DNA from 3 places in the Neptunicella sp. genome. Region 1 is predicted to be linked to each of the others. Evidence: predicted binding sites of a transcription regulator. Region 1 holds the regulator's gene; each other region holds the start of a gene.
The links. The regulator sigma-54, encoded in region 1, starts transcription at its own class of promoters, with help from an activator protein. The targets are predictions, from matches to a motif close to GTTGGCACGNNNNTNGNNT.

Region 1 (3,290 bases):
CCACGGTGTGAGTCAGGGTGGGGAGTAAGTTAACCGGCAGATTATCAACACAGTAATAGCCGAGATCTTCCAATACCCTTAACGCAATAGATTTTCCCGAGCCTGAACGTCCGCTGATAATCATCAGCTTCATATTATCGCCTCATAAAGTTCATGATTGCTTTCGGCCTGACGTATTTGTTTGAGAATATCTTTATCGCTTAATTTACCGGCGATGGTAGCCAACGTTTGTAAATGTCCTTGAGCTTGATCCGCGGGTACCAGTAGAGCAAAGAATATATCCACCGGTTTGTTATCAATTGCATCAAAGCTAATTGGTGTTTGGCAAGTAACTAAAATTCCCAGTACTTTATCCAGTTCAGCCAGTCGCCCATGGGGCAGGGCAATGCCATTACCAATACCGGTACTGCCCATTTTCTCTCGGGATAACAGACTTTCGAGTATTTGATCCGAACTCAATTGCGGCAATGCTTGGTGAGCAATATTGCTGATGGTTTCCAAAATACGTTTTTTACTGGAATCTTCGGCTGCACAAACTGTGCAGCCGGGAGTGAGTATATTTTTAATTTCCATTAATTATTACTGCTTTTACTGAGTCATTTAATATGGATTAATGCCGACTGACTTTTTCCTTATGCTTAATCACCTGTCGATCAAGCTTGTCAATTAAATTGTCTATTGCTGCATACATATCATTACGCTCTGAGGTAGCAAAGACTTCAGCACCATGTAGATGTAACGTCGCTTCGGCTTTTTGATTGAGCTTTTCGACGTTAAGTATTACATGGACGTTATTGATATGATCGAAATGTCTTTCCAGTTTGGTAAATTTATTATCTACGTAATCACGTAGTGAGTCTGTAATTTCGACATGGTGGCCAGTCAGGTTGATTTGCATATCGCGACTTCCTTAAATTTGACGTTCAAGCTGCTCCGTTAAAGCAGACTTTTACGTTGGTTAGACGGTGGAATCATTAATGATTCGCGGTATTTTGCAATGGTTCGCCGAGCAACCATAATACCTTGATCGGCCAACAATTGCGCAATCTTACTATCACTCAGAGGTTTACTTTGTGTTTCTGCCGCAACCAGCTTTTTAATTAATGCCCGTATTGCAGTGGACGAACACTCACCGCCATTTTCAGTGGCGACATGGCTGGAGAAGAAATACTTCAGTTCATAAATCCCTCTGGGGGTATGCATATATTTCTGTGTGGTGACACGGGAAATGGTTGATTCATGCATATCCACCATTTCTGCGACATCATTTAACACCATTGGTTTCATCGCTTCAGGACCATATTCAAAAAATCCCTGTTGCTGCTGCACAATACAGTTGGACACTTTGAGCAGAGTTTCGTTGCGACTTTGCAGACTTTTAATAAACCACTTGGCTTCTTGCATGTGTGAGCGAATAAACTGACTGTCGCTGGTATTTTTGACACTGCGACTCATGGCCGCATATTGCTGATTGATATTGAGTTTGGGAAGACTATCGGGATTCAGTTCGACAACCCAGCGGCCATTCTTTTTCATCACCGATACGTCCGGTATCACATATTCTGGCTCAGTGGTAATTAAGGCATTGCCGGGACGTGGATTAAGGGTCTGAATTAATCGTATGGTTTCCCGCAGTTGTTCTTCATTTAGGCGCGCCTTGCGCATCAGAGTGCGATAATCCTTACTGGCCAGTAAATCCATGTATTGGGTAATTAGCAGTTTGGCTTCTTCTAGCCAGGGGGTGTCAGCGGCAAACTGGTTAAGCTGTACCATCAAACATTCGGCCGGTGTTCGTGATCCAACACCAACAGGATCGAACATTTGCACCCGTTTTAATACGCAATTCACTTCGTCAATGTCGACTTCTTCATTATCGAGACTATTCAGAATATCTTCAGTAGACACGGTGAGATAACCGGATTCATCAATAGAATCAATAATGGCAGTGGCAATCGCGATATCTGTTTCACTGAAGTGGGTCAGGCGCATTTGCCATAATAAATGTTCTTGAATGTTGTCGGTGGTTTCACCCTGATAAATTTGTTCATCATCACCACCGCTAATGGGAGCGGCTGGCGCCGAGGATGCACTGTAATATTCATCCCAGGTTGAATCGATAGGTAATTCGTCGGGTAATTCATTTTTCTCTAGAGCATCACCAGACTCAATACTGTCACTGGCTTCATAGTCATTATCTGAATCTTTGTTTTCGTTTTCGGGGAAGTCCTGATTATCTTCTGCTTCCAATAGTGGATTGGCATCCAAGGCTTCCTGAATTTCCTGCTGAAGATCGATGGTCGACAATTGCAACAGCCGGATGGCTTGCTGCAACTGCGGTGTCATGGTCAGTTGTTGGCTAAATTTTAATTGTAATGAGGGCTTCATTTACGTCTTGTCGTGTCCCGTTAATTCAAAAACCAGCTAAGGCTGTTACATTGCTAATGGTTGATGTTTTGTTTGCTAACTATAGCTTGAATTGCTCGCCCAGGTATACATCCCTTACTTGTTGATTACTTAGCACCTGTTCGGCATTGCCTTGGGCAATTAATTCTCCATGACTAACGATATAGGCGGTTTCGCACACATCAAGGGTCTCACGAACATTGTGATCGGTGATTAACACGCCAATCCCCCGGTCTTTGAGGTGATTGATAATTTTCTTTATATCGGTCACAGAAATAGGATCGACGCCCGCAAAGGGTTCGTCAAGCAAAATAAATTCCGGATCGGCAGATAATGCGCGGGCAATTTCTACCCGTCGCCGTTCGCCACCCGACAAACTCATACCAAGACTATTACGAATATGATTAATGTTGAACTCATCCAACAGGGCGTCTGCATGCTCTTCGCGCTCAGCCTTACTCAGATCTTTACGAGTTTCTAGAATCGCCATCAAGTTCTGCCATACCGTCAATTTACGAAAAATCGATGACTCTTGCGGTAAATATCCAATACCTTTGCGGGCACGAACATGCATAGGTTGCAAAGTCAGCTCCTGATCATCAATAAAAATTTGACCTTTATCGATAGGAACCAAGCCGACAATCATATAGAAGGTGGTCGTTTTACCTGCCCCATTTGGCCCTAATAATCCAACAATTTGGCCAGTAGAGACTTGTAAACTCACATCGGTTACCACCTGACGGGATTTGTAGGATTTGGCTAAATGGGTGGCTTTAAGGGTTGCCATCTTATTTTTCCTGTGTGCCGGGTTGATAGATAGTGATCGTGCGTCCATCGTCATCGTTACTGCCGTTGGCACTAAATTGTTCATTTTCCATATCGAACTC
Region 2 (3,290 bases), on a different contig from region 1:
CGCTTCGATGACCTCAAATCAGGCCTTACAAGCCTCCAGTTTAATTGGTCAGAATGTATTGGTTCAAGGTAATCAGGGCGTATTAGAAGAAGGTGGCAATATTAGTGGTATGGTGATTACAGACCAAGCTTCTCATTCAATGAAGATCACAATTGAAAATAGCTATGGTGAAACCATTAAGGTGATACCCGTAGGTGATCATGCTGCTGGCAATATTGAATTTAATTGGGACGGAACGGATCAGAATGGCAATGTTGTGCCGCCCGGCAAATATTCCGTCAAGGCCAATGCCACCGTCGGTGGTGAATCAACCGATTTAGTCACTGCCATGCATCGGCATGTTGACAGTGTCAGCCTGGCTTCTAGTAGTCAGGGGATTATTCTCAATCTGCAAGGCGAACAAAGCATTAAGCTGGCAGATGTATTAGAGATTGGTAGTTAACGAGGAGAAATAAGCGATGTCTTTTAATATTGCATTAAGTGGTGTCAATGCCGCGCAAAAAGATTTGGATACAACGGCCAACAATATTGCCAACGTTAACACCGTCGGATTTAAAGAATCCCGCGCTGAGTTTGGTGATGTGTATGCGGCATCTCTATTGGCCGGGGGGAAAACCAAAGTGGGTGACGGGGTGTTAACCCAGGAAGTCGCTCAACAGTTTAGTCAGGGCAGTTTGCAATTTACTCAAAATGCTTTGGACTTGGCGATTACCGGTAATGGTTTTTTTGCCACAACACCAGAACCCGCGTCTAGAGATTTCTCTTTTACCCGTGCCGGTATGTTTAAACTGGATTCAAACAATTTCGTGGTAAATTCTAATGGCGACAATTTGATGGGGTTTCCTGTCAATAGTGATGGTACTTCTTCATCAGTGGCACTAAGTACAACGGTACCGGTGCGAATTCCTGATTCTTCCGGGTCACCACAACAAACCACTGAAGTGTCACCGAAGTTCAATCTACCTGCTGGGGATGACCCTGTAGAGCCAGATTTATTTGATCCGGCCGATCCACTGACCTATAACGCAGCAACCTCAATCACTATTTATGATTCTTTAGGTGATAGTCATGTGATGACTTATTACTTTATGAAAGACGTGAATAATACCAATGAGTGGGTTGGTGTGACGTATATTGATGATGAACCTATTAACAGTATGGGCGGGGATGAATTGGCTCCCGTCGCCCCTCCAGCTACGGGTGCCAACGTGGTAGGTGAAACTTCCGGGAATGCGGTAGCAGGATTTAGATTGTTATTTTCCAGTGGTGGGGATTTCATTGATATGCAAAGTGCAGATGGAACTTCTTTATCTACGGGAAATATTGTTAGTGAAGCATTAGGCAACCCTCCTTTAATTAATGGTTCAGATGCAACGCAGACAATTACAACTAATTTTGTATTAGATAGTGGTAATGCGACTCCTGACGAAATTACGCAATTTGCTTCGCCTTTTGAAGTCACCTCCTTGGAACAAGATGGCCTACCGGTAGGACGGTTAACCGGGATTGATATTGGTCCGGATGGTTTGGTACGTGCCACTTATTCGAATGGTACATCAGAGCCGATTACTCGTGTTGCCTTGGTACGCTTTGCCAATGATCAGGGGTTAACCCAGCAAAGTAATACCCAGTGGCAAGAAAGTATTTTGTCCGGGGAAGCACTCGCTGGTGAAGCCACCACTGGTACCTTTGGGGATATCAATTCATCGGCGCTGGAACAGGCTAATGTTAACCTGACGTCGGAATTGATTGATATGATTATTGCCCAGCGTAACTTCCAGGCTAACTCCAGAGCACTGGAAGTCAATAACCAGCTGAATCAGACAGTACTGAATATCCGTTAATTGAACTGATTACGACAGTGATTGATAAGACCACCGCAAGGTGGTCTTTGTTTTTATCCCATCCTCTACAGTCGATCACCCGCCACTGAATCGTTTTTGTTCACGCCTCATTGATAACCCAACATTTAATGGCATCAAAATTGCTTTCTAAACAGTAAGGTTTCTTAGAGTCAATTAATTGTCATGGATAAAATGCTTTATATCGCCAGTAGTGGTGCCAGTCAGGACTTATTAGGAACGGCGCTGCGCTCCAATAATTTGGCTAATGCCCAAACCAACGGTTTTAAAGCTCAGCTTGAGCAAGCGCGGGCAATGCCGGCCTTTGGTGAAGGCTTGCCCACCCGGGTTTTTGCCATGACAGAATCTCCCACCAATGATTACGAAGGGGGAGCCATGATTCAAACTGGTCGCAATCTGGATGTCGCTTTGCAAGGTGATGGATGGTTGGCGGTCAATGACAAGCAAGGCAATGAAGCTTATACCCGTGCGGGGAGTTTGCACGTCGATCAAAATGGCATGTTAACTGACTCTAGTGGCAACCCGGTTATTGGTGACCGTGGTCCCATGCAATTGCCTATACCACTATCCAATATCAGCATTGCTAATGATGGCACTATTTCGGTACAGCCGTTGGGAGCCCCAGCGAATGTACAGGAAGAAGTTGGCCGGCTGAAACTGGTTAATCCCGGCAATAAAAATATTGAGCGGGGATTGGACGGATTGTTTCGACAAAAAGACGGGGCGATCGCCGTGGCTGATGCCAATGTGCAAGTGCGAACCGGCATGCTGGAAAACAGCAATGTCAATCCTATTGAAGAGATGGTCAATTTGATCAGTTTGCAGCGTCATTACGAAATGCAAGTGAAGCTAATGAAAAAAGCTAGTGAGTTAGATGCTCAGGGTAACAACATGATGAGGATACTGTAATTCATCAGGTTGCCTTTGCTGAATTGGTCAGGGCGTGAATTGAAAATTATGCGGCGACGTTGCCGTGCAGCAGTTTTAACTGGAGGTGAGTAATGCATCCAGCATTATGGATAAGCAAAACCGGACTCGATGCGGCACAAACTGATGTGTCAGTCATATCCAATAACTTGGCTAACGCCAGTACGGTTGGATTTAAGAAAAGTCGCGCGATTTTCGAAGATTTGCTGTATCAAAATATAAATCAACCCGGTGGCCGTTCATCGGCTGATACTGAATTACCTTCAGGCTTAATGCTTGGGGCCGGCAGTAAAGTGGTTGCAACGCAAAAAGCGTTTACCCAAGGTAATATGATTACCACGGAAAACTCACTGGATATGATGATTCAGGGCGGTGGTTTTTTCGAAATACTGCAACCAGATGGCAATATTGCTTATACCCGCAATGGTCAGTTTACATTGGATGATACTGGTCAGATAGTGACTCCTGGCGCCGGTTTTGTGTTACAGCCGAATATTACGG
Region 3 (3,290 bases), on a different contig from region 1:
CCTGTGTTTTAGGTCCATATTCGGACAAGGTTTGGACAATAGTGCGTAAATCACGAATGGAAATACCTTCATAAAGCAGTGTTTGTAATACTTTAACCACGGTACTAAGAGGCAATACTTCTGGCACCAGCCCTTCGACCAGCTTAGGATTGTTTTTAGCCAGCAAGTCCAGTAACTGCTGTACTTCTTCATGGCCTAATAGCTGGTAGGCGTTAGTGGTTAATAGCTGGCTTAAATGCGTCGCCACCACTGTCGCCGCATCTACCACGGTATAACCTAATGTTTGCGCATGTTCACGTTGGCTAGGTTTAATCCAGACCGCGTCCAACCCAAAGGCAGGATCCGTAGTTGCTGTACCATCTAATTTACCGAACACTTGTCCTGGATTAATCGCCAGTTCACTGTCATGGCTGATATCGGCTTCACCAATAGAGACACCTAACATGGCAATCGTATATGTATTGGGGCTTAAATCCAGATTGTCGCGGATATGCACAGGAGGTACCAAAAAACCGAGTTCTTGGGATAATTTTTTTCTGACGCCTTTAATACGCGTCAATAATTCGCCACCCTGGCTTTTATCTACCAAAGGAATTAGTCGATATCCCACTTCCAAACCAATAGTATCGACATGTTGCACATCATCCCAACCAAGCTCACGGATTTCAGTGGGCGCATTGTTTCTTTCAACCAATTCACCGGATTTTTTGGTGGCATCGGACTCATCTTTCGTCAGTTTCCAGCGGTAATATGCTGTTCCCCCGACGATAGCGGAAAAACCTAAAAAGGCTAAGTGCGGCATTCCCGGAACGATCCCCATCACAAACAATATTATTGCAGTGACCACCATGGCCTGCTGATTACCCAACTGACGTTTTAATTCGGTGCCCATTTCCTGACTGTCATTTTCACGAGTAACAATAATCGCGGTTGCGACAGAAAGTAACAATGAAGGAATTTGCGCGACTAACCCATCACCGATAGTTAGTAGGGTATAAATTTCGATTGCATCGCTGAAGCTCAAATCATGTTGGATTATGCCAATGAATAAACCACCCACAATATTAATCATCATGATGAACAAACCTGCGACCGCATCTCCTTTAACAAACTTGGATGCACCATCCATCGAGCCGTAAAAGTCAGCCTCTGCGGTAATTTCTTCGCGGCGTTCACGCGCTTGATCCTGATCGATAAAACCAGCATTCAAATCAGCATCGATGGCCATTTGCTTACCCGGCATGGCGTCCAAGGTAAAACGAGCACTCACTTCAGAAATACGTCCGGCACCGGCAGTAACCACTTTAAAATTGATAATCAGTAATATTGCAAATACCACTATCCCCACCGCAAAATTACCGCCAATCACCACTTCACCAAAAGCTTGAATCACTTTACCAGCTGCATCACCACCTTCATGACCTTCCAGTAAAACAATTCGAGTGGAGGCCACATTCAATGCCAGCCGCAATACTGTTGCGATTAATAGAACCAGGGGAAAAGAACCAAAATCCACCGGTTTATTGGTAAATACTGAAACCAGAATCACTACTAGGGATAAGGCAATATTAAAACTGAACAATGCATCGAGTAGAAAAGCCGGCATAGGCAAAATAACCATGCCCATAATTGCCAATAAGATGATCGGAGCGCCCAATCCGGAAGTAATCTGTTTAACCTGAGTTTTATCAATACGATTGAAATATGAAGCTAATTCCATAGGGAGAACAACGAAAAATTGACATTGCTATCGGAATTGCAACAACCAGGCCAATAATACCAAACCTTAATCGTTACCTTATTTGAACGCCATTTAAGCGATATGACGCACAGATAGCTCGTAGCTCGTCAATGACCCTATCGACGTAACTCTGGCGGTATAGGCAAGTTTCTGGATAACGGAGAAGGACGCTGACCTTTGCCTTTTTTGTAAGCCTTAAGTTGATACACATAAGCTAGCACCTGGGCAACCGCCATAAACAATTTGGCAGGGATCTCGTGATCTACCTCGGTAGAATAAAAGATCGCGCGCGCCAACATAGGTGAGGCAACCAGTGGTACTTCATGGGCGGTGGCAATAGTTCGGATATGCATTGCCAATTCATCTTGCCCTTTGGCAATCATAATTGGCGCTCTGTTACCATTCTGGTCATACTTCAGTGCCACCGAATAATGCGTCGGGTTGGTTACGACCACATCCGCAGTCGGCACCGCTTGCATCATCCGCTTCGCTGCTGCTTGGTATTGTAATTTACGAATTCGACTTTTTACCTGAGGATTACCTTCTGAGTTTTTACGTTCATCTTTAACCTCTTGTTTGGTCATTTTCATCGCTTTGGAATGCTTATACTTTTGATAAGGCACATCAAAAATGGCAATGGGGATCATCGAACAGCAAATAATTAAAAATACCCAGGATAATAATTCCAGTGCATGAATCATATTGCGAGGATAGAGTTCCATATCCAGATGCAAGGCTTCATCCTGAAATAATCTGAGCGACATATAAGTAGTTAATGCCACCACAATAAACTTGGTTAAGGCTTTCAATAACTCAACAATACCGTTCATGCCAAACATGCGCTTCAGGCCCCGAATCGGATTAAGTTTACCGAATTTTGGGGATGCCGACTGAAGGGTAAAGTTATAACCTCCCAAGGCAATATTGCCGTACATCCCGGCAGCAAAGACCACCGCCATATAAAACAATACCGGAACGGTGATTTCGCTGATTGTCGCGCCCATAATCTGAAACATATGATTGAAATCGTAAGTTTCATCGCGGGACAAGGTAAATGAGCGTTTCATCACATGATATAACGCTTGACCAATATTCTTGCCTAAAAATAACAACGCGACAGCGCTGGCAATCAATACGAGTGTGGTAGCAAACTCTTTGGATCGAGCAATCTGCCCCTTTTTTCGGGCCTGCGATTTTCGTTTGGCGGTAGGTTCTTCGGTTTTTTCGTGTGCACCAGCCATCGTTTATAACTCTACTGACAGACAACCAGTAGGTCGCACATCAGTTGCTGTGCCCGACCCCACTGTTGTTCAAAATGAAAGGTGAAGTTATCCATGGTCAACCAGATAATGATCAAGCCAGTTATCTGTGCGATAGAAAAACCAATAGTAAAAACATTGAGCTGTGGTGCCGCTTTGGTCATCACTCCAAACGCCAGATTAATAATAAGCAGTGAGACTATCGGCGTGAGAGATAAAGTCACTGCACCGATAAACATCCAGCGTCCCCACAATGCGATTTTCTGAAAGTTCTCCGCGTCCCACCATTC

Region 2: flgF (flagellar basal-body rod protein FlgF) is a predicted target of sigma-54. The motif match lies at 1,972-1,990, and genes of this name have one in related genera.
Region 3: flhA (flagellar biosynthesis protein FlhA) is a predicted target of sigma-54. The motif match lies at 1,757-1,775, and genes of this name have one in related genera.

The regions. Positions count from the first base shown of each region.
Region 1 is NZ_JBLWWF010000001.1:8,956-12,245, forward strand. Features, by position in the region: gene rapZ (RNase adapter RapZ) at 1-133, opposite strand, end outside; gene ptsN (PTS IIA-like nitrogen regulatory protein PtsN) at 130-573, opposite strand; gene hpf (ribosome hibernation promoting factor) at 611-898, opposite strand; gene ACTD55_RS00065 (RNA polymerase factor sigma-54) at 937-2,385, opposite strand; gene lptB (LPS export ABC transporter ATP-binding protein) at 2,465-3,190, opposite strand; gene lptA (lipopolysaccharide transport periplasmic protein LptA) at 3,192-3,290, opposite strand, start outside.
Region 2 is NZ_JBLWWF010000006.1:78,594-81,883, reverse strand. Features, by position in the region: gene ACTD55_RS06410 (flagellar hook assembly protein FlgD) at 1-442, shown strand, start outside; gene flgE (flagellar hook protein FlgE) at 459-1,844, shown strand; gene flgF (flagellar basal-body rod protein FlgF) at 2,028-2,771, shown strand; gene flgG (flagellar basal-body rod protein FlgG) at 2,864-3,290, shown strand, end outside.
Region 3 is NZ_JBLWWF010000017.1:39,728-43,017, reverse strand. Features, by position in the region: gene flhA (flagellar biosynthesis protein FlhA) at 1-1,720, opposite strand, end outside; gene flhB (flagellar biosynthesis protein FlhB) at 1,858-2,982, opposite strand; gene fliR (flagellar biosynthetic protein FliR) at 2,994-3,290, opposite strand, start outside.